DNA from 2 places in the Aurantimonas sp. genome. Region 2 is predicted to be linked to the other one. Evidence: predicted binding sites of a transcription regulator. Region 2 holds the regulator's gene; the other holds the start of a gene.
The links. The regulator PhoB, encoded in region 2, activates phosphate uptake and scavenging genes when phosphate is short. The targets are predictions, from matches to a motif close to TGTCATNNANCTGTCAT.

Region 1 (11,382 bases), on a different contig from region 2:
TCTCGCCCAGATGGTACAGGAACGAGCCGCCACCGGTGCCGCTGTCCAGCGGCCAGCCGAAGGAGTGCTGCACCCGGCCCGGCTTCGACTTGGCCGGATCGATCTCCCACAATTCCTTCAGCCCGATGCCGAACTTGCCCGGCTCGCGGCCCTCGTCGAGGCCGTAGCCGCGGATCAGCTGCTTGGCCAGCGAGCCGCGCACGCCCTCGCCGATCATCACGTATTTGCCCATCAGCGCCATGCCGCGCTGATACATCGGGCCGGGCTCGCCGGTACGGGCAACGCCCATGTCGCCGGTGGCGACGCCGATCACCGCATTGCTCTCGTCGTAGAGGATCTCGGAGGCCGCGAAGCCCGGATAGATCTCGACGCCCAGCGCCTCGGCCTTCTCGGCCATCCATTTGCAGACGAGGCCGAGCGAGACGACGAAATTGCCGTGGTTGTTCATCAGCTTCGGCATCAACGCATTGGGCAGGCGGAGCGAGCCGCTGGCGCCGTAGAGATAGAACCGGTCGTCGGTGACCTTGGTCTTGATCGGCGTCTCTTCCTCGCGCCATTCCGGCAAGAGGATGTCGAGGGCCGAGGGATCGAGCACGTTGCCGGACAGGACATGGGCGCCGACCTCGGCGCCCTTCTCCAGCACCACGACGGAGAGCTCCGGGTCGATCTGCTTCAGCCGGATCGCCGCCGACAAACCCGCCGGCCCGGCGCCGACGATCACCACGTCGAATTCCATCGACTCGCGTTCGGGCAGGGTCTCGGTCTGGCTGGCGGTATCGCTCATCGTCTCTGGGTCCTTTCGGTGGCGCGGGCAGATGCCGCGCATCCTCGTACACGTTCGCACCGTGTGCCGTCGTTCCAAGACTAGGGCACGGGCCTGTTTGGACGAGTTCTAGCCTGATTGACCTTTCCGTCAAACAGCCGGCGTCGTGCGGATCGTCGCGGACGTCCCCGGCCCTTGACGCGCCGCCCGCGGGCGGATCAGACAGGCCCGGCCCGACACAAGGAGACCGGCTTGAACGCGCTCTATCTCGGCATCGCGATTCTCTGCGAGATCGTCGGTACCACCGCCCTCAAATCGACCGAAGGCTTCACCCGGCTCGCGCCCTCGCTGGTCACCGTGGCGACCTATGTGCTCGCCTTCTACTTCCTGTCGCTGCCGCTGCGCACCATGCCGGTCGGCATCGTCTATGCGATCTGGTCGGGCACCGGCATCGTGCTGCTGGCCCTGATCGACATCTTCTGGTTCCGCGTCACCCTCGACCTGCCGGCCCTGCTCGGCCTGGCGCTGATCGTCGGCGGCGTCCTCGTCATCAACCTGTTCTCCCAGTCGCTCGGACACTGACGCCGCCGTCGCGCCGCGCGGAAAAATCGGCTAGGGAATGGCCATGAACGCCGAGCCCCATCCCATCGACCGCGAGGCGGCCATCGCCCTCCTCGAATGGTACCGCGCCGCCGGCGTCGATGCGGTGACCGGCGAGCACCCGCGCGACCGCTTTGCCGAGACCCAGGCCGAGATCGCCGCCCGCAAGGCCCGGCGCAGCCAGCCGGCGGGCGCCGCCCCGGCAGCGTCCGGCGATGCCCCGCGCCCCGCGCAGGAAGCGAGGGCCGCCCCGGCCAGGACGCCCCAGCCGGCCGAGGAGCCCGGCTTCCCCTCGCCGCGCATCGCGGTGCCCGACGACATCGCCGTCGCCGATGCGCGCGAACGCGCCCGCTCGGCCACGACCCTCGCCGAATTGCGCGCCGCGCTGGAGGATTTCGACGGCTGCAATCTGCGGATCTCGGCCCGCTCGACGGTGTTCGGCGACGGCAGCGAGACCGCCGATCTGATGCTGGTCGGCGAAGCGCCGGGCCGCGAGGAGGACACCGCCGGCGTGCCCTTCGTCGGCCGCTCCGGCCAGCTTCTTAACCGGATGCTGGAATCCATCGGGCTCGAGCGCGAGGCGGTGCGGGTGACCAACACCGTGCCCTGGCGCCCGCCCGGCAACCGCCCGCCGACGCCGGCCGAGACGCAGATCTGCCTGCCTTTCGTCCAGCGCCATATCGAACTCGTGGCGCCGAAGATCCTGGTCTGCCTCGGCTCGCCCTCGGCCAAGGCGATCCTGGGGGCGCAGGAAGGCATCCTGCGTGTGCGCGGCCGCTGGACGACCTACAGTTTCGGGCTGGAGCAATGCGACGCCATCGACGCGGTGGCGATGCTGCATCCGGCCTATCTGCTGCGCCAGCCGGCCCAGAAGCGTCTCGCCTGGCGCGACCTGATCGCCCTGCGCGAGCGTCTGGCGCAGAAATCGACGGCGGGCTGACGCGGGAGCGGGCCGCCTCACGAATCGGCGGCGAAAAGGCACTCGCCAAATCGGTCCGAAACGCCTAGCTCTGCCCGCGAGGCAACGCGCCGCATCGACCACACCGTTCCGGGGCCGTCCCATGCCACTGCAGATCCTGCCGATCGCCGCACTGCTCGCATCGACCTTCTTCCTGATGGCCGGCGCCGGGCTCATGGGCATTCTCCTGCCGGTGCGCGGCTCGATCGAGGGCTGGTCGAGCTACCAGATCGGCGCCTTCGGCACCTCCTACGCCATCGCCTTCACGGTCGGCTGCTTCGTCATGCCGGTGATCGTGCGCAGCGCCGGCCATGTGCGTACCTTCGCCAGCCTCGCCGCCCTCCTGGCGATCTCGGTGCTTCTGAGCGGCGTCCTCATCGATCCGCTGGCCTGGATCGTCTTCCGCGCCATGGCCGGCTTCGCGCTGGCCGGCACCTACATGGTCGTCGAGAGCTGGCTCAACGAGCGGGTCACCAACGAGAGCCGCGGCAAGATCTTCTCGATCTACATGGTGGTCACCATGGCAGCGATGATGGGCGGCCAGTACGTCATGCCGCTCAGCCGGCCCGAGCTGACCATTCCCTTCATGCTCTGCGCGATCCTGTTCGCGCTGGCGGTGATCCCGACGGCGCTGTCGCGCGCCGCCTCGCCGAAGCCGCTGACCAGCGTGAAGATCGATGTCGGCCTGATCTTCCGCAATTCGCCCGTCGCGGCCGTCGGCGTGCTCCTGGCCGGCATCATGTCCGGCGGCTGGAACAACATGGCGCCGGTGTTCGGCCAGAAGATCGGCCTGTCGACCACCGAGATCGCCACGCTCGTCGTCGTCGCCATGGCCGGCGGCATCGTCTTCCAGGTGCCGCTCGGCCGCTTCTCCGACAGGATGGATCGACGCTATGTGATGACCGCGGCCGGGTTGATCGGCTTCATCGCCGCCGTCCTCGGCGTCTATGTCGACGCCATGCCCTGGGGCGCGACGGTCTATTTCGTCGTCGCCTTCATCCTCGGCGGCATCGTCTATCCGTCCTATTCGCTGGCCGTGGCGCATGCCAACGACTACGCCGCCGACGAGGATTTCGTGAAGATCTCCAGCGGCCTCCTGATCCTCTACGGCGTCGGCACCATGATCGGCCCGATCTATGCGGCATTCCTGATGGAGAGCTTCGGCCCTGAAGGCATGTTCCAGGCCGTCGGCACCTCGGCCGTCGCCTATGCCGCCTATTCCTACTACCGGACCTACCGCCGCGAGGCGCTGCCGGTGGACGAGCGGGCCGACTTCCAGACCGTGCCGCTGGCCCGCACCCAGACGCCGACCAGCTTCACGCTGGATCCGCGCGCCGAAGCCTCGATCACCGCCGAGGAGGAACTCGCCGCCAGCGACGAGGCCGAGGCAGCCGAAGCAATGGCCAGTGCCGAAGCGGAGGCCGAAGCAGAAGCGGCGCAGGCCAGTGCCGACGCAGAGACAGCAGCCGAGGCTGAGGCAGAGGCGGACCGGACCGACCGCGATGCCGCCGCCACCGCGCGTCCGGCCGAACCGGTGACCCCGCCGGACGACAAGGCCGGCGGCATCTGAGCACAAGACGCGGACGCCAGCTCCCTCCCCGGCCTCGGGCGATCATCCGCGCCCTTCGCGAAAGCGGGACCTGTCGAACGCCTCCGGGTCTTGCACCCACACAAACGAAAACGGGCGGCCGTGATGGCCGCCCGTTTCGCGTTTCGGACCTGTCCGGCGGTCAGCCGATGCGGCCGCCGCCCTGCTTGGTGATGGCCACCACCGACGGACGCACCGGCATGTCGTCCTTGAAGTCCGGCCAGCGGGTCGAGAGATCCTCGTAATAGGACGGCCGGCCGAAGCCCTCCCAGTCCTCGCCGCCATCGGCCGGATGCTGGACCGCCACGAAGGCCGTCTGCATGTCCGGCAGGATCAGCGGACCGCACATCTCGGCGCCCACCGGGACCCGGAAGAACAGCTTCGACGTGCCGCGGGCCGCGCCCTCGGTGTCGACGGCGAAGAGGCCGTCGGTGCGGCCCGTCGCCTTCGGCGAATTGCCGTCGGTGGAGACCCACAGCCGGCCCTCGGCATCGACCGCGCAATTGTCCGGCATGCCGAACCAGCCGTTCTTCGTCGTTTCCGTGGAGAAGGTCGCGCCGACATCGGCGACCGACGGGTCGCCGCATTTCAAAAGGACTTCCCAGGTGCCCTTGGTGGCGGCGAAGTCGCCGCCGTCCTCGGCGATCTCGATGATGTGGCCGAAGGCGTTCTTGGCGCGCGGATTGGCGGCATCGGCCTCCTCGCGCTTGGTGTTGTTGGTCAGCATCACGTAGACGCGGCCATTGGTGCCGTTCGGCTCGATGTCCTCCGGACGGTCCATCTTGGTCGCCTCGAGGAGATCGGCCGCGCGCCGGGTCTCGATGACCACGTCGGCCTGGCTCTCGAAACCGTTCTCGGCGGTCAGCGGGCCTTCGCCGAAGACCAGCGGCATCCAGGTCAGCGAGCCGTCGTCCTCGAACTTGGCGACATAGAGCGTGCCCTCGTCGAGAAGATCCATGTTCGCGGCCCGGTCGTCGGGGTTGTAGGTGCCCGCGGTGACGAACTTGTAGACATAGTCGAAGCGCTCGTCGTCGCCGAGATAGAACACCACCCGGCCATCCGCCGCGACGATCGACTCGGCGCCTTCATGCTTGAAGCGTCCGAGCGCGGTGCGCTTCTTCGGCACCGAGTTCGGGTCCTCGACATCGACCTCGACGATCCAGCCGAAGCGGTTGGGCTCGTTCGGCTCCTTCGACACGTCGAACCGGTCGTGGAAATTGCCCCATTCATAGCTGCCGTCCGGCACGCCGTAGCGCTCGTAATTCTGCGCTTCCCGGTGATCGGCCGGCAGTTCGCCGACGAAATAGCCGTGGAAGTTCTCCTCGGCCATGATGTAGGTGCCCCACGGCGTGACGCCGCCGGCGCAATTGTTGATGGTGCCGAACACCTTGGTGCCGGACGGATCGGCCTTCGTCTGCAGGCGGGCGTGGCCGGCGGCCGGGCCGCGCAGCTCCATCTCGGTCCCGGCGGTGATGCGGCGATTCCTAGCACCGTCGGTCACCACCTGCCACTTGCCGTTCTCCTTGCGGATCTCGACGATGGTGCCGCCATGGGCCGCCATCTCGATGTCGACCCGCTTCTGGTCGGCCGCGGCGACCGTGAGCTTGTCGCCCTCGACCTTCACGATGCCCGGGAACATCAGGTGTTCGTTGGTGTATTCGTGATTGACGACGAGCAGGCCATGCTCCGACGAACCGTCGATCGGGATGAAGCCGACATAGTCGTTGTTGTAGCCGAACTGGCGCGCCTGGGCTTCCGGCGTCTGGTTCGCCGGATCGAACTCCGGTGAATCGGCGAAGACCGGGTCGCCCCAGCGCAGCAGCACGTCGGCATCGTAGCCTTCGGCGATGTGATGCATCTCGTCGACGCCGGCCTCGACCTCGGTGAAGTCGAATTTCGAGCCCGCGGCGCCTTCGGCATGGGCCTCGTCGGCGGCCATCAGCGCCAGCGGGCTCACCGTGGCGGCGATCGCCGTGGCGGCCATCGAGCCGCGCAGGAAGTCGCGGCGCGAGAAGCGCGTCGCGATCACGTCGCCCATGGTGCGGTTGTCGGTCGGGTTCAGACCGTCGCCATCGGCCTCTTCCAGCTGGCTGGTGCGGAATACCGCACGGCTTGCATGTTCGTTCATCGACGCCCCCTGATCTTGCGAAATCCGGCACCGTCCAACTTTTGGAACGGTTCCAGCATCGCATAATCAGGCAAGGTCACAAGCCGATGACACGCCACTGTGAAGGCCGCGGAAGGCGCGCAGGCCTGCGCCGACGGCGTTTCAGCCCGTTGGCGGGGTGACCCGGCGGGCCCGCGAACGCTCCAGGCCCAGCCGGTGCTCGCGCCAGATGATGAAGATGCCGGCCGACACGACGATGGCTCCGCCGAGGATCGTCGTGCCGCTCGCCGCCTCGTCGAAGATCACGTAGCCGATGATGATGGCGAGGATCAGCGAGGTGTATTCGAAGGGCGCGATGGTCGAGGTGTCGGCATAGCGGTAGCAGGCGGTCAGGAGCAGCTGGCCGACGCCGCCGCACAGGCCCGCGAGGATCAGGAAACCGGCCTGCTCCCATGTCGGCACCACCCAGCCGAAGAAGATCGACAGCGCCGCCAGCGCCGACGAGGTCAGCGAGAAATAGATGACGATGGTGGCGGTCTTCTCGGTGTGGACAAGCCGGCGGATCTGGATCATGGCGATGGCGGCCACGGTGGCCGAGACCATCGCCGCGGCAATGCCGATCGCCTCGCCATCGGCCAGCCCGTCACTGCCCAGCGACAGTTTCGGCAGCGTCACGACCATGATCCCGATCAGCCCGACGAGCACCGCCGACCAGCGGTAGAGCCAGACCACCTCCTTCAGGAAGATCGCGGCGAACACCACGGTCAGCAGCGGCGCGCCATAGGTGATGGTGATCCATTCGGGATAGGGCAGCCGCGTCAGGGCGAAGAAGCCAAACCCCATGGAGGTCACGCCGATGACGCCGCGCCAGACATGGCCACCGAGATGGTCGGTGGTCAGCGCCGTGCGCAGATCGCCGAGCCAGGCGAGATAGATGACGACGGGCACCAGCGCGAAGAACGAGCGGAAGAACACGATCTCGCCGGCCGGAATGCCCTGGGCCCCCGCCTTGATGGAGGTCTGCATGCCGACGAAGACCACGACGGAGATGCATTTGAGCATGATGCCGAGCATCGGATTGGGTGAGGCCGCGTCGCCAGGCACCTGTGGCATTCGTCCCCTCAGACCGCCGCGCCCCTTTGCAGGCGCCGGCATCGTCGATCATGCGTTTCTGTCATCGCCCGGCCGGCCGTCTCGCGGGCAACCGGGCGACCTTCGGGCCCTAGCGGGCGGCCTGCAGCGCTTCCCAGACCCGCAGCGGGGTTGCCGGCATGTCGATATGGGCGACGCCCGCCGGCCGCAGCGCGTCGACGACGGCATTCATCACCGCCGGTGCGGCGCCGATCGTGCCGGCCTCGCCGGCGCCCTTGATGCCGAGGGCGTTGGTGGTGGACGGCACGTTGCGGGTCTGGAAGTCGAAATACGGGAAGTCCCAGGCCCGCGGCATGGCGTAGTCCATGAAGCTGGCGGTCACCAGCTGGCCGGTCTCGTCATAGACGGCGTTCTCGATCAGCGCCTGGCCGATGCCCTGCGCGACGCCGCCATGGATCTGGCCGGCCAGAAGGATCGGGTTCACCGTCACGCCGAAATCGTCGCAGATCGTGTAGGACAGAAGCTCGGTCATGCCGGTCTCCGGGTCGATCTCGACCTCGCAGACATGGGTGCCGTTCGGATAGGTCGCCTCGTCCTGCTTGAACTCGCCGACCGCCTTGCGATCGTCGTCGGACTTGGCCGCCGCCGCCAGCGCGGCGAAGTCGATGGCCCGGTCGGTGCCGACGATCCGCGCCTCGCCGCCTTCCAGCTCGATGTCGGTCGCCGCGGCTTCCAGCTCGTCGGCGGCCAGCTTCTTCAGCTTCTCGGCCAGCGACTGGCTGGCCCGGCGCACCGACACCGCGCCCAGCGGGATCGAGCGCGAACCGCCGGTGCCGCCGCCGGTCGGGGTCTCGTCCGTGTCGCCCTGGCGCACGTCGATCCGGTCGTAGTCCAGCTTCAGCGCCTCGGCGACGAACTGGGCATAGGCCGTGGCATGGCCCTGCCCGTTGGTCTGGGTGCCGATCTTCAGCTCGATCCGCCCCTCATGCGTCAGTTCCACATAGGCCGGCTCCGAACCGGGGAAGGCGCAAGCTTCCACATAGGTCGCAAAGCCGATGCCGCGCAGCTTGCCGTTCTTGCGGGCCGCTTCGCGCCGGGTCTCGAAACTGCCCCAGTTCGCCCGCCGCAGGCCGGCGTCGAGATGGCCGGCGAAATCGCCGGTGTCGTACAGGCGGCCAATCGGGGTGCGGTAGGGCAGCTGGTCGGAGCGGATGAAGTTGCGCTTGCGGATCTCGTCGCGTCCGAGGCCAAGCTCGATGGCGCATTCGTCCACCAGCCGCTCGATCAGATAGGCCGCTTCCGGCCGTCCGGCGCCGCGATAGGCGTCCACCGGAACCGTGTTGGAATAATAGAGGTGGCAGTCCACGTCGATCGCCGGGATGTCGTAGAGGCCGGTCGCCATCGACATGCCGAACCACGGGATCATCGGCCCGAACTGCGAGGCATAGGCCCCGAGATTGGCGTGCAGATCGATTTTCAGCGCCAGGAACCGGCCGTCGGCATCCATCGCCATCGAGCCGGTGACGATATTGTCGCGGCCATGGGCGTCGGTGACGAAATGCTCGGTGCGGTCGGCGGTCCACTTGACCGGCTGGCCCAGCCGCTGCGCCGCGACCAGCACCAGCGCGTGCTCGCGATACAGGAACGCCTTGGTGCCGAAGCCGCCGCCGACGTCGCGGGTGACGACGCGAATCTTGTCCTTGCCGACCTTCAGGACGCGCGCCGCCAGCGTGTCGCGCATACCGTGCACGCCTTGGCTGCCGGTGGTCAGCGTGTAGCGCTCGCTCTCGGCGTCATATTCGCCGACCGAGGAGCGGACCTCCATGTAGTTGCAGACGAGGCGGTTCTGCACGAGGTCGAGGGTGGTGACATGCGCCGCCTGCGCGAAGGCCGCGTCCGTCTTCTCCCGGTCGCCCTCATGCATATGGCCGGCGATGTTGCCGTCGCGATCGTCCCAGGCGAGGACATGACCGGCCTTGGCCGCCGCCAGATCGGGCACCGCGTCGAGCACGTCGTAGTCGATCTCGATCAGCTCGGCCGCGTCGCGCGCCTGGATCGCCGTCTCCGCCACGACGAAGGCGACCGCGTCGCCGACATGGCGCACAGTGTCGCGGCACAAAACCGGCGCGTCATGGGGCTGGAACGGCTCGCCGCCCACCTGCTTGGGGCTGGCGAGACAGGGCACTTCGCCCAGATCGGCGATGTCGGCATGGGTCAGCACCATGCGCACGCCCGGGGCGCTGCGCGCCGCTTCCAGGTCGCCGATGGTGAAGCGGGCATGGGCATGCGGCGAGCGCACCACGGCGGCGTGCAGCAGGCCGGCGCGGGTCTCGTCGTCGGTATAGTGGCCCTCGCCCCGGATGAAGGCGTCGTCTTCCTTGCGCAGCACCGACGCGCCGAGGCCAAACTTTGGGGTCATGACGTTCATGGGAAAGCTCCTTCGACGCGAACCGATCGCCGTGGACAGGACCCGTTCGCAACGGGAGGGTCGGCCACAATGGTCTTAAACACCACTTATTGCTTCCGGCGCAGCCCGTCGAGGGTGGAGGTTGCCGGCCCGCCGCATGTGCCCCACCGCCGCACGCGATTGGCAATCTGCGGTTTCCGGTCTAACTGCCGGGAAAATCAGGAAAGGGAAGCCCATGCTGCGCAGTGAAGACGGCCAGACGATCCGGCTGGAAGATTATCGCCCGACCGATTTCATCCTGCATTGCGTGGACATGACGGTCCGCCTGTTCGAAGGCCGGGCCGAGATCGACACGCGGCTGGTGCTGGAGCGCCGCGACGGCGTGGCCGAGGATGCGCCGCTGGTGCTGGACGGCGACGAACTGACCCTAACCGGCCTTGCCCTCGACGGCGCCGTGCTCGAGGCCGACGCCTATACGGCGACGCCCGACCGGCTGACGATCCGCCAGGCCCCGGCCCGCGACCGCTTCCTCCTCGACATCGCCACCCGCATCGTGCCGGAAGAGAACACCAAGCTGATGGGGCTCTACCGCTCCAACGGCATCTGGTGCACCCAGTGCGAGGCCGAGGGCTTTCGCCGCATCACCTATTTCCTCGACCGGCCCGACGTGCTCGCCCCCTACCGGGTCCGCATCGAGGCCGACCGCACCGCCGCCCCGGTCCTCCTGTCGAACGGCAACCCGACCGAGAGCGGCGATCTCGGCGACGGCCGCCATTACGCCGTCTGGGACGACCCGTTCAACAAGCCGGCCTATCTCTTCGCGCTGGTCGCCGGCGATCTCGATTCCATCCGCGAGCCCTTCACCACCGCCAGCGGCAAGCCGGTCGAACTCGCCGTCTACACCGAGAAGGGCCGCGCCGGGCAGGCCGGCTACGCCATGGACGCGCTGAAGCGGTCGATGGTCTGGGACGAGCGCCGCTTCGGCCGCGAATACGATCTCGACGTGTTCAACATCGTCGCCATCGCCGACTTCAACATGGGCGCGATGGAGAACAAGGGCCTCAACGTCTTCAACCACAAATACGTGCTGCTCGATCCGCAGACGGCGACCGACACCGACTATGCCGGCGTCGAGACAGTGATCGCCCACGAATATTTCCACAACTGGACCGGCAATCGCATCACCTGCCGCGACTGGTTCCAGCTCTGCCTGAAGGAAGGCCTGACGGTCTATCGCGACCAGGAGTTCAGCGCCGACGAGCGCTCCGCCACGGTCCAGCGCATCGGCTCGGTCCGGCGCCTGAAGGCGCACCAGTTCCCCGAGGATCAGGGCCCGCTCCAGCATCCCGTCCGGCCGACGGAATACAGGGAGATCAACAACTTCTACACGGCGACCGTCTACGACAAGGGCGCCGAGATCGTCCGGATGCTCGCCACCATCCTCTGCGAGGACGGCTTCCGGAAGGGGATGGACCTCTATTTCGAGCGCCATGACGGCGACGCCGCCACGATCGAAGATTATCTCGCCTGCTTCGAGGCGGCCACGGGCGTCGACCTCTCGCATCTGGCGGTCTGGTACAACCAGGCCGGCACCCCGACCCTGTCGGTGCGCGAGGACTACGATGCCGGCACCGACCGGCTGACCGTCACCCTGCGCCAGTCGCTCGAGCCGGGTGCCGCCGGCACGAGGGCCGATCCGGTCCATATCCCGATCCGCTTCGGCCTCGTCGGCTCCAACGGCCAGGACAAGGACGCCGTGCCGACCCATGGCCCGGACGTGGAGGGCGACGTCATTCACCTGACCGAGGCCGAGACGACGCTGGTCTTCGAGAATCTCGGCGAGCGCCCCTACCTCTCGATCCTGCGC
Region 2 (11,382 bases):
GTCGACCATCGGAAAAGGCTCTGTGTTCACGGCCAGGTTACCGCTGCCGCGGTCCGATTCTGATACTTCGGAGAAAGCGCTATAAGAAACAGCGGCTTGGACTGTCATAAAGGTGCAATCCGACTGTCATATAGACTTCTTCCAGCGCCGCTAGACGTGTCGGCGAGCAGCAGCCGCCAGACAGGGCGGCCCAACAGTGCTCGGTTCGAAACAAACTCCTCAAGGAGACGCACCCGTGAACAACAAGTTCATCGCCAGCCTCGCGCTCGGTACCGCCATCGCACTGACCGGCCAGGCCTCCGCGCAGGTCCGGGACCAGATCCAGATCGTCGGATCCTCGACGGTTTTCCCCTACACCCAGGCCGTTGCTGAACAGTTCGCCAACATGGGTGAGTTTCCGGCGCCCGTGACCGAGTCGACCGGTACCGGCGGCGGCATGAAGATCTTCTGCGGCGGCGTCGGCGAGCAGACCCCCGACATCACCGGTGCCTCGCGCGCCATGAAGGCGTCGGAATACGAGCTGTGCCAGTCGAACGGCGTCAAGGACGTCACCGAAGTCCTGCTCGGCTACGACGCGCTGTCCTTCGCCAACGCCCGCAGCGGCCCGGAGCTGTCGGTCAGCAAGGCGCAGCTCTTCCAGGCGCTCGCCGCCGAGGTCGAGGTCGACGGTGAGGTGAAGGCCAACCCGTACAAGAGCTGGAACGAGATCGATTCCTCGCTGCCGGCCGAGCCGATCCTGGTCTATGGCCCGCCGCCGACGTCCGGCACGCGCGACGCCTGGGTCGAGCTGGTCATGGAAGAGGGCTGCGCCGAGTTCGAGGCCATCAAGGCGCTCGACGAGGACCGTCACGACGAAGTCTGCCAGCGCATGCGCACCGACGGTGCCTTCGTCGAAGCCGGCGAGAACGACAACCTGATCGTGCAGCGTCTCGAGACCGACCCGACCGCCTTCGGCATCTTCGGCTACTCGTTCCTGTTCGAGAACCAGGACAAGCTGAAGGGCGCCGCCATCGGTGGTGTCGTTCCGTCCGAGGACACGGTTCTGACCGGCGAGTACGGCGTCTCCCGCCCGCTCTTCATCTACGTCAAGAACGCGCATCGTGACGCTATTCCGGGCCTCAACGAGTTCGTCGCCGAGTATGTCAGCGACGGCGCGATGGGCGAGGACGGCTACCTGATCGACCGCGGCCTGGTCCCGCTGAGCGCCGACAAGCTCGAGGCCACCCGCAAGTCCGCCACCGAAGGCGAGACCATGCAGGCGCCGAAGTAAGCTTTCGCGCTGACAAACCCGCCGGCCATTTTCCTGGCCGGCGGTTCCTCGCAAGGAGTGTCGGGATCCATGCCGCTATCATTGACGCTGGCGACTGCCGTCTTGCTGACGATCATCGGCTTCAGCGCCGCCTTCATGAAGGCGCGGACGGTCGGGGCGACGGGTGACGGACGGACGCTGCACTCCCTCCCCAAATATCACGGCTATCTTCTTGCGCTGACGATCCTGACACCCTGCGTCGTCGTCATCCTGCTGTGGCTGGCGCTCGAGCCCGTCGTGCTCGACCGGATCATCCTCGCCAATCTGCCCGAGACGCTGAAGGAAGCGTCGGCCGGGCGGCTCGGCCTGCTCATCGGACAGGTCCGCCAGGTCGCCGCCGGCGTCACCTTCGGCGAGCCCGACCCCGCGGTCTTCATCGCCGCGGAGACCTTCCAGACGGCGGCGAACGTCTCGCGCTGGCTGCTGCTCGCGGTCGTCGTGGCGATCGCGCTGATCGCCTCGGGCGTTGTCGTTCCCCGGATCGACCTGCGGTTTCGTGCCCGCAACACGGCCGAGCGGATCATCAAGTACATCCTGATCTTCTGCGCCACCATCTCGATCCTGGTGACGCTGGGCATTCTCTTCTCGCTCCTGTTCGAGGGGCTTCGGTTCTTCGCCGTGGTGTCGCCGCTGGAATTCTTCTTCGGCATCAACTGGGACCCGCAGATCGCCATCCGCCCCGACCAGGTCGGCTCGACCGGCGCCTTCGGCGCGGTGCCGATCTTCGCCGGCACGCTGATCATCGCGTTGACGGCGATGGTCGTGGCGCTGCCGGTGGGACTGTTCTCGGCGATCTACATGGCCGAGTTCGCCTCGCAGCCGATGCGCACGGTGGTCAAGCCGCTGATCGAGGTGCTCGCGGGCATTCCGACGATCGTCTACGGCTTCTTCGCCGTCCTCGTCGTCTCGCCGGCCATTCGCGGCTTCGGCAGCGACATCGGCATCCCGGTATCGCCGACAGCGGCGATCGTGCCGGGCCTCGTCATGGGCGTGATGATCATCCCGTTCATCTCGTCGCTGGCCGACGACGCGATCTCCGCGGTCCCGCGGGCCATGCGGGACGGCTCGCTCGGGCTCGGGGCGACCCGCGGCGAAACCATCACCAAGGTGATCCTGCCCTCGGCCCTGCCGGGCATCGTCGGCGGTGTTCTCCTCGCCACCAGCCGGGCGATCGGCGAGACCATGATCGTGGTCATGGCGGCGGGCCTGACCGCGAACCTCACCGCCAATCCGCTGGAAGGCGTCACCACCGTCACGGTGCAGATCGTGGCGCTTCTGACCGGCGACACGTCCTTCGACAGTCCCAAGACGCTGGCCGCCTTCGGCCTCGGGCTGACGCTCTTCCTCATGACGCTGATGCTCAACCTCGTCGCAATCCAGATTGTCCGGAAGTATCGGGAACAATATGACTGACGCTACCCAAGCAGGCGCATTCCCCTCGGGCCGGCCGGGCACGCATTCCCGTGATCTCGTCAGGGCCAGCCTCGGCAAGCGCAAGTCGGCGCAGACCCGGCTGAAGATCTACGGCGGCGTCGCGATCGCGTTCGCGCTGCTGATGCTCGCGACGCTGATCGGATCGGTCGTCTCGACCTCGCTTCCGGCCTGGACGCGGACCGAGGTGAAGCTCGACGTGGCGATCCCCGCCGAGGACGACATCAACTACAATTCGCTCGCCAACAATTCCCTGCTCGCCATGTTCCCGGAGACGGACGGGCGCGCGGAACGGCGGGCGGTGACCGGCATCCTGAGCAACGGCGCGCAGTTCATGCTGCGCGATCTCGTCGCCGCGGACCCGCAGCTGAAGGGCCAGACGACATCGGTGTGGGTGCCGGTGTCCGACCCCTACGAGCAATTGTTCGAAGGCGTCGTCAATGCCGACCAGGCCGAAGCCAACCGGCGCCTCGACGACGCGGCGCTGGCCCGCTTCAAGCAGCTGGAAGAGGCCGGGCTGATCCGCTCGGCGGTCGACTGGGGCCTCGTCACCGAGGCGGACAGCCGCTTCCCCGAACTCGCCGGCCTGAAGGGCGCGATCATCGGCTCGTTCTTCCTGCTGCTGGTCTGTTTCCTGATCAGCGTTCCCGTCGGGGTCGGCGCGGCCGTCTATCTGGAGGAGTTCGCGCCGAAGAACCGGTTCACGGACTTCATCGAGATCAACATCAACAATCTGGCGGCGGTGCCGTCGATCGTCTTCGGTCTCCTGGGCCTTGCGCTGTTCATCGGCGTCTTCGGACTGCCGCGTTCGGTGCCGCTGGTCGGCGGCATGGTGCTGTCGCTGATGACCCTGCCGACGATCATCATCGTCACCCGGAACGCCTTGAAGGCGGTGCCGCCCTCGATCCGCGAGGCGGCGCGCGGTGTCGGCGCCTCGGAGATGCAGGTGATCGGCCATCACGTCCTGCCGCTGGCCCTGCCGGGCATCCTCACCGGGGTGATCATCGGCCTGGCCCAGGCGCTCGGCGAGGCGGCGCCGCTGCTGCTGATCGGCATGAACGCCTTCATCACCTCGGCCCCGTCGGGTCCTCTCGACCCGTCGACGGCGCTTCCGACCCAGATCTTCATCTGGTTCGACAGCCCGGAACGCGGCTTCGTGGCGCGCACCAGTGCGGCCATCTGCGTGCTCCTGGCCTTCCTCTCGATCATGAACCTTACGGCGGTCCTTCTGCGACGCCGTCTCGAACGGCGCTGGTAGATATGCGACAGGAGACTCCCATGATGGAAAATATCCAGGTGTCGTTAGCGAAAGGGCCTGCCGTGCAACCTACCCGTCCGATCAAGATGCGATCCGAGAAGGTGACCGTCCATTACGGTCCGAAGCAGGCGCTCTACGACATCGATCTCGATGTCGAGGAGAACCAGGTGACGGCGCTCATCGGACCGTCGGGCTGCGGCAAGTCGACCTTCCTGCGCTGCCTGAACCGGATGAACGACACGATCGACATCGCCAAGGTGGGCGGCAAGATCACGCTGGACGGCGAGGACGTCTACGATCCGGCGATCGACGTGGTCGAGCTGCGGGCGCGGGTCGGCATGGTCTTCCAGAAGCCCAACCCGTTTCCGAAGTCGATCTTCGACAATGTCGCCTATGGTCCGAAGATTCACGGGCTCGCCTCGACCAAGGCCGAGCTCGAGGAGATCGTCGTCACCAGCCTGCGCAAGGCCGGCCTCTACGAAGAGGTAAAGGACCGGCTCGCCGAGCCGGGCACCGGCCTGTCGGGCGGCCAGCAGCAGCGCCTGTGCATCGCCCGCGCCATCGCGGTGTCGCCCGAGGTGATCCTGATGGACGAGCCCTGTTCGGCACTCGATCCGATCGCGACCGCCAAGGTCGAGGAACTGATCGACGAGCTGAAGCAGAACTACACCATCGTCATCGTCACCCATTCGATGCAGCAGGCGGCGCGCGTCTCGCAGCGCACGGCGATGTTCCATCTCGGCTATCTGGTGGAGGTCGGCCCGACGGAGAAGATGTTCTCCAACCCGGACGACAAGCGCACCCAGGACTACATCACCGGCCGCTTCGGCTGAACGAAGGCAAGGAAGCGTCATGCCCATGACCGAACATACAGTCACGTCCTACGAAGACGAGCTGAAGCTGATCGTCCGCCGGATCTCGGAAATGGGCGGGATGGCCGAGCGGATGGTCGAGCAGTCGGTCGCCGCGCTGATGCGCAGCGACTGGGGGCTGGCCCAGTCGGTGGTCGCCGACGACCTGCTGCTGGACGACGCCCAGCGGGCGCTCGACGAGCGGGCGATCATGACCATCGCCAAGCGCCAGCCGATGGCCGTCGACCTGCGCGAGATCGTCGGCGCCATCCGCATCTCCAACGATCTGGAGCGGATCGGCGACCTGGCCAAGAACATCGCCAAGCGGGTGATCGCGGTCCACGACCATGCCCATCCGGTGCAGCTGGTGCGCGGCATCGAGCATCTGTCGGAGATGGCGCTGGAGCAGCTCAAGGAAGTGCTCGACGCCTATGGCGAGCGGGACTACGAGCGCGCGCTCGCCATGCGCGAGAACGACGAGCAGATCGATGCGATGTACACCTCGATCTTCCGCGAGCTCCTGACCTACATGATGGAGGATCCGCGCAACATCACCTCCTGCACGCATCTCCTGTTCTCGGCCAAGAACATCGAGCGGATCGGCGATCACGCCACCAACATCGCCGAGACGGTCTATTACATCCAGACCGGCAAGCAGCTCGAAAACGAGCGGCCGAAGGGCGACAACACGGCGACGATGACCCAGCCGGTGCCGAACGACCCGCCGAGCCAGGCTGACGAGGGCTGACAGCAATGAGCGCACGGATCGTCGTCGTCGAGGACGAGGAAGCCCTCGGCATTCTCCTGCGGTACAATCTCGAGGCCGAAGGCTACGTCGTCGACGTCATCGACCGGGGCGACGAGGCCGACATCCGGCTGAAGGAGGAGGTGCCAGATCTCCTGATCCTCGACTGGATGCTGCCCGGCCTGTCGGGCGTTGAGCTCTGCCGGCGGCTGCGCCAGCGCGAGGAGACCGAGCGCCTGCCGATCCTGATGCTGACGGCACGCGGCGAGGAGAGCGAGCGGGTGCGCGGCCTGTCGGTCGGCGCGGACGACTATGTCGTCAAGCCGTTCTCGACGCCGGAGCTGATCGCCCGTGTGCGGGCCATGCTGCGCCGCTCCAAGCCCGAGAAGATCTCCAGTCAGCTCGTCGCCGGCGACATCGATCTCGACCGCGAGACCCATCGGGTGCGGCGCGCCGGCCGCGAGCTCAAGCTCGGACCGACCGAGTTCAAGCTGATGGAATTCTTCATGCAGTCGCCGGGCCGGGTGTTCTCCCGCGAGCAGTTGCTCGACGGCGTCTGGGGCCGCGACATCTATGTCGACGAGCGCACGGTGGACGTGCATGTCGGCCGGCTGCGCAAGGCGATCAATCGCGGCCGCGAGCGCGACCCGATCCGCACCGTGCGCGGCGCCGGCTATGCGCTGGATGAGCAGTTCAGCGCCGCCAGGTCCCCGGCCGCGCCGGCCCGCACGCGACTGAGTGCCGGCGCCTGACGCGTCTCCCCCCGGCTTCTTCACGAGCCTGAAACGCAAACACCCCGCGCGGCCTGGCCACGCGGGGTGTTTTGCATTTGGTAGGGCCTGCGGCGCCTAGCGCGCGCGGCGGCGATCCGAGAAGGGCTGGAAGGCCAGCTTGGCGTGATAGGCGCAATAGGGCGAGGCATCGCGGGCGTTGTTGCCGCAGAAATGGAAGTCCGGCTTCATCGGGTCGCCGACCGGCCATTTGCAGGTCGTCTCGGTCAGTTCGACGAGGCTGAGCTTGCGGGCGATCGGCACCACTTCGGCGCTCTCGCGCTCCTGCGGCTGGTCCATCACCTCGAGCTCTTCCTCCGGCTCCATCTTCAGCGCGGTGGCGCCCATGGTGCGCGGCATGGAACGGCTCGGGGCCTGCTGCTGCGAGGCGGCGACCAGACGGGCCGGCACCACCATCTCGACGGTCTCGACCTCGGCCGTGCGGCGCGGGGCAGGGCGCTCGACGGCAACCGGCTGCGCGACATTCGGCTGGCGGGCCCGCGATTCGAGTTTCAGGCGGTGCACCTTGCCGATCACGGCGTTGCGGCTGACGCCGCCCAGGCGGTCGGCGATCTGGCTGGCGCTCAGGCCTTCGGTCCAGAGCTGCTTGAGCAGCTCCACGCGTTCGTCAGTCCAGCCCATGGCAAGCTCCTTTCGGCATAGTCGCGACGGCTGGAATCCCTCCACAAGCGCGACGGCTGACCGCGCCAGAACGCACAAGATATATTGAGGAACTAGGTCCGCCGCACGAAATCTAGTATCTTGACGGCAAGATAGCCCAGCCGCGGACTCGCTGACAAGGCTCGCCGGGGACGCAGGGGAATCGTTTGGGGCTTTTCCCCAGCCTTTGTTGCCGCCCGTGACGTTCGTCAAGCCTATGACCGACAAGCAGGGCGAAAATGCGGTTCGATTGACACCGCGTCGGCTCGCCATGGTATAGCGGAAGCTCCGAAGTCTCGGAAAACGCTCGAAAGCCTGCCCCATCGGCAGGCTTTGGCGTTTCAAGCATCCCGCCCCAGCGGTTCGCGCGCCGAACCGATCCCGCAACAACAACCGGATCCGACCCTTACGATCCAGCAAAGTCAAAGGCCATGGCTGACACGACGGACCATTCCTCGCCGCTCTTCGAGACCTATGCACGCGCGCCGCTCGCCTTCGAGCGCGGCAGCGGCGTCTGGCTGGAGACGCGCGACGGCCGACGTTTCATGGACTTTGGCGGCGGCATCGCGGTGAACTGCCTCGGCCATGCCCATCCGCATCTCGTCGAGACGATGAAGGCGCAGGCCGAGAAGCTGTGGCACGTCTCCAATCTCTACGAGATCCCCGACCAGACGCGGATGGCCGAACGGCTGACGGCGGCGACCTTCGCCGACCGCGCCTTCTTCGCCAATTCCGGCGCCGAGGCGGTGGAATGCGCGATCAAGACGGCGCGGCGCTATCACTACGTCAACGGCGCGCCGGAGCGCTATCGCATCCTGACCTTCGAGGGCGCCTTTCACGGGCGCACGCTGGCGACCATCGCGGCCGGCGGGCAGAAGAAGTATCTCGAGGGTTACGGCCCGAAGGTCGAAGGCTTCGACCAGCTGCCCTTCGGCGACCATGACGCGCTGCGCGAGGCGGCGGCGCAGCCGGACGTCGCGGCGATCCTGATCGAGCCGATCCAGGGCGAGGGGGGCATTCGCAGCGTGCCGCCCATGTGCCTGACGGGCCTGCGCGAGATGTGCGACAATCTCGGCATCCTCCTGATCTACGACGAGGTGCAGACCGGCGTCGGGCGGACCGGCAAGTTCTTCGCCTATCAGCATTCGGGCGCCGCGCCGGACATCCTCGCCTCGGCCAAGGGCATTGGCGGCGGCTTTCCGCTCGGCGTGTGCCTGGCGACGGAGCGGGCGGCCAGCGGCATGACGCCGGGCTCGCACGGCACGACCTATGGCGGCAGCCCGCTGGCGATGGCCATCGGCAATGCTGTGCTCGACGTGGTGCTGGACGACGGCTTCCTCGACCATGTCCACGACATGTCGCTGCAGCTCAAGCAGTCGCTGGCCTCGCTCTCGGACCGCTATCCCGACGTGATCGAGGCGGTGCGCGGCGAGGGGCTGCTGATCGGGCTGAAGGCCAAGGTGCCGAACGGCGAACTCGTGGCGCAGATGCGCGAGGAAGGACTTCTGGCGGTACCGGCGGGCGACAATGTCGTGCGCCTGCTGCCGCCGCTCAACGTCACCGCGGACGAGGTCCGGCAGGCGATGGATCGGATCGAGACGGCGGTGGCGGCGATGTCGGCCGGCAACCGGCGCAAGAGCGCGTGAGGCGAATGATGACGATGGCAAACGGCCCCAAGCACTTTCTCGACATCTCCGCCGTCCCGAGCCGCGACCTGCACGACATCATCGACGATGCCGCCAGGCGCAAGGCGCTCGGCCGCGACGGTCCGAAGCCTTTGGCCGGCAAGGTGCTGGCGATGATCTTCGACAAGCCGTCGACGCGCACGCGGGTGTCCTTCGACGTCGGCATGCGCCAGCTCGGCGGCGAGACGCTGTTCCTGTCCGGCACCGAGATGCAACTCGGCCGCTCGGAGACCATCGCCGACACGGCGCGGGTGCTGTCGCGCTATGTCGACGCGATCATGATCCGCACCACCACCCATGACCGGCTGACGGAAATGGCGGAATACGCCACGGTGCCGGTGATCAACGGCCTGACCGACGACACCCATCCGTGCCAGATCATGACCGATCTCTTGACCTTCGAGGAAAAGCGCGGCCCGGTGCGCGGGAAGACCTTCGCCTGGACCGGCGACGGCAACAACGTGCTGTCGTCCTTCGTCGAGGCCTCGGCGCGCTTCTCCTTCAACCTGACCATCGCCACGCCGGCGGGGTCGGGGCCGGACATGCGCTTCGTCGAGCGGGCTCGCAAAGACGGCGCCTCGATCCTAATTACGGAGGACCCGGTGGAAGCGGTGACTGGCGCCGACTGCGTCGTCACCGACACCTGGGTGTCCATGGGCCGCGAGGAACAGGCACGCGGCCACAATGTCTTCATGCCCTATCAGGTCAATGAACGCCTGATGGCGCATGCCAAGCCCGAGGCACTCTTCATGCATTGTCTCCCTGCCCATCGCGGCGAGGAAGTGACCGACGCCGTCATGGACGGCCCGCAATCGGTGGTCTTCGACGAGGCCGAGAACCGTCTGCACGCGCAAAAATCCATCCTGGCCTGGTGCTTCGACGCACTCGGCACCGAGACTTCCGCGGGGCAGAGCCGTGGCTGATCCGCAGAAGGCGCTCGGCGAGTTCAACTTCGCCGGCGACGATGCCGTCGTGCCGTTCGCGGTCGAGGGCCTCGACGCCCGGGGCCGGGCGGTGCAGCTCGGACCCATGCTCGACCAGATCCTCGGCCGGCACGACTACCCCGAACCGGTGGCGCGCCTGCTGGCGGAGATGGTCGTGCTGACGGTGCTGCTCGGCACGTCGCTGAAATTCGACGGCAAGTTCATTGCCCAGACCCAGACCGACGGTCCGGTGGACCTGCTGATCGTCGACTTCACCACGCCGTCGAGCGTGCGCGGCTATGCCCGCTTCGACGCCGACAAGCTGGCGGCCGCCGTCAGCGTCGGCGCGACCTCGTCCGAGGCGCTCCTGGGCAACGGCATCATGGCGCTGACCGTCGACCAGGGCGAATACACCCAGCGCTACCAGGGCATCGTGGAACTGGCCGGCTCGTCCATGGAGGAGGTCGCCGAGGCGTATTTCCGCCAGTCCGAGCAGATCCCGACCGCGGTGAAGCTGGCGGTGGCGCGGATCGTCAAACGCGGCGAGAACGGCTTCGTGGAAAGCTGGCGTGCCGGCGGTCTGGTGGCGCAGTTCCTGCCGGAATCGCCGGAGCGCATGCGCATGCCCGACCTGCCGGGCGGCGACGCGCCAGAGGGCGTCGAGGACGAACTCGGCGATTTCGAGCCGGACGATTCCTGGGTCGAGGTGCGGGCGCTGGTCGACACGGTCGAGGCGTCGGAACTCGCCGATCCCGATGTCGGCGTCGAACGGCTGCTGTTCCGGCTCTTCCACGAGCGGGGCGTGCGGGTGTTCCCGCCCAATCCGGTCGCCGACGACTGCTCGTGCAATCGCGAGCGGATCAAGGGCGTGTTGTCGAACTTCTCCGCCGAGGAGATCACCGAGAGCGTCGAGGACGGCGCAATCGCGGTGACCTGCGAGTTCTGCGGCGAGTCCTACAGCTTCGATCCGTCGGAATTCACGGACGCCGAAAGCGGCAAAAGCCCCGACGGCGACAGCTGACACGATAATCCCGCGCGCGGCCGGTCCGGGCGTGGGGCCGGGGCTTTGACGGCGGCCGGCGGGTTCGCGCGGCTAGTTCAGGACCCGCTGGCGGGCCGGCACGTCGAGCGAGAAGGCCGGGATCTCCACCTGGAACAGCGTGCCGTCCTCCTGCTCCATGCGGTAATGGCCGCGCATGAAGCCGGACGACGTGCCCAGCGGGCAGCCGGAGGTGTAGGTGAAGCTGTCGCCGGGGGCGAGCCGCGGTTCCTCGCCGACGACGCCGGGGCCACTGACTTCCTCGACGTGACCATTGGCGTCGGTGATGTGCCAATATCGTGATCGCAGCCGGGTCGTTTGCCGGCTGCCGTTCTCGATCTCGACCGTATATGCCCAGACCCAGCGTCCGTCGTCCGGCATCGACTGGTCTTCCAGATAGGTCGGTGTCACCGTGACCGTGATGCCGTGCGTCGTCGCCCTGTACATGGCCCCATACCCGAATGGCGTGTCGCGTCGCTTACGTTATCGCGGTGCGGCCGGTTCGGGTCAACGGCGGGTCGCCGCGTGGACGGAGAAAGCCTTGCTCGACGGTGTTCTGAAACGGCAGATCGACCCGCCGATCGACTGGCTGGCGGGCGGGCTGGCGCGGCTGAAGATCGGCGCCAACACCGTGACGGTCGCCGGCCTCGTGCTGGGACTGGCCGCCGCCACCGCGATCGCCTTCGGCGCGCTGGTCACCGGCCTCGTGCT

Region 1: a site for PhoB is predicted at 6,113-6,129, ahead of ACEQX1_RS07325 (PhoX family phosphatase). Genes of this name have one in related genera too.

The regions. Positions count from the first base shown of each region.
Region 1 is NZ_CAXPJM010000014.1:8,283-19,664, forward strand. It holds gene ACEQX1_RS07305 (electron transfer flavoprotein-ubiquinone oxidoreductase) at 1-784, opposite strand, end outside; gene ACEQX1_RS07310 (multidrug efflux SMR transporter) at 1,016-1,345, shown strand; gene ACEQX1_RS07315 (uracil-DNA glycosylase family protein) at 1,383-2,303, shown strand; gene ACEQX1_RS07320 (MFS transporter) at 2,425-3,891, shown strand; gene ACEQX1_RS07325 (PhoX family phosphatase) at 4,052-6,037, opposite strand; gene ACEQX1_RS07330 (DMT family transporter) at 6,179-7,129, opposite strand; gene ACEQX1_RS07335 (xanthine dehydrogenase family protein molybdopterin-binding subunit) at 7,239-9,536, opposite strand; gene pepN (aminopeptidase N) at 9,754-11,382, shown strand, end outside.
Region 2 is NZ_CAXPJM010000028.1:46,632-58,013, reverse strand. It holds gene ACEQX1_RS12205 (ATP-binding protein) at 1-85, shown strand, start outside; gene ACEQX1_RS12200 (substrate-binding domain-containing protein) at 236-1,270, shown strand; gene pstC (phosphate ABC transporter permease subunit PstC) at 1,340-2,722, shown strand; gene pstA (phosphate ABC transporter permease PstA) at 2,715-3,998, shown strand; gene pstB (phosphate ABC transporter ATP-binding protein PstB) at 4,022-4,831, shown strand; gene phoU (phosphate signaling complex protein PhoU) at 4,851-5,597, shown strand; gene phoB (phosphate regulon transcriptional regulator PhoB) at 5,603-6,346, shown strand; gene ACEQX1_RS12170 (GcrA family cell cycle regulator) at 6,443-7,006, opposite strand; gene ACEQX1_RS12165 (aspartate aminotransferase family protein) at 7,456-8,670, shown strand; gene argF (ornithine carbamoyltransferase) at 8,679-9,632, shown strand; gene ACEQX1_RS12155 (Hsp33 family molecular chaperone) at 9,625-10,653, shown strand; gene apaG (Co2+/Mg2+ efflux protein ApaG) at 10,726-11,118, opposite strand; gene ACEQX1_RS12145 (CDP-alcohol phosphatidyltransferase family protein) at 11,213-11,382, shown strand, end outside.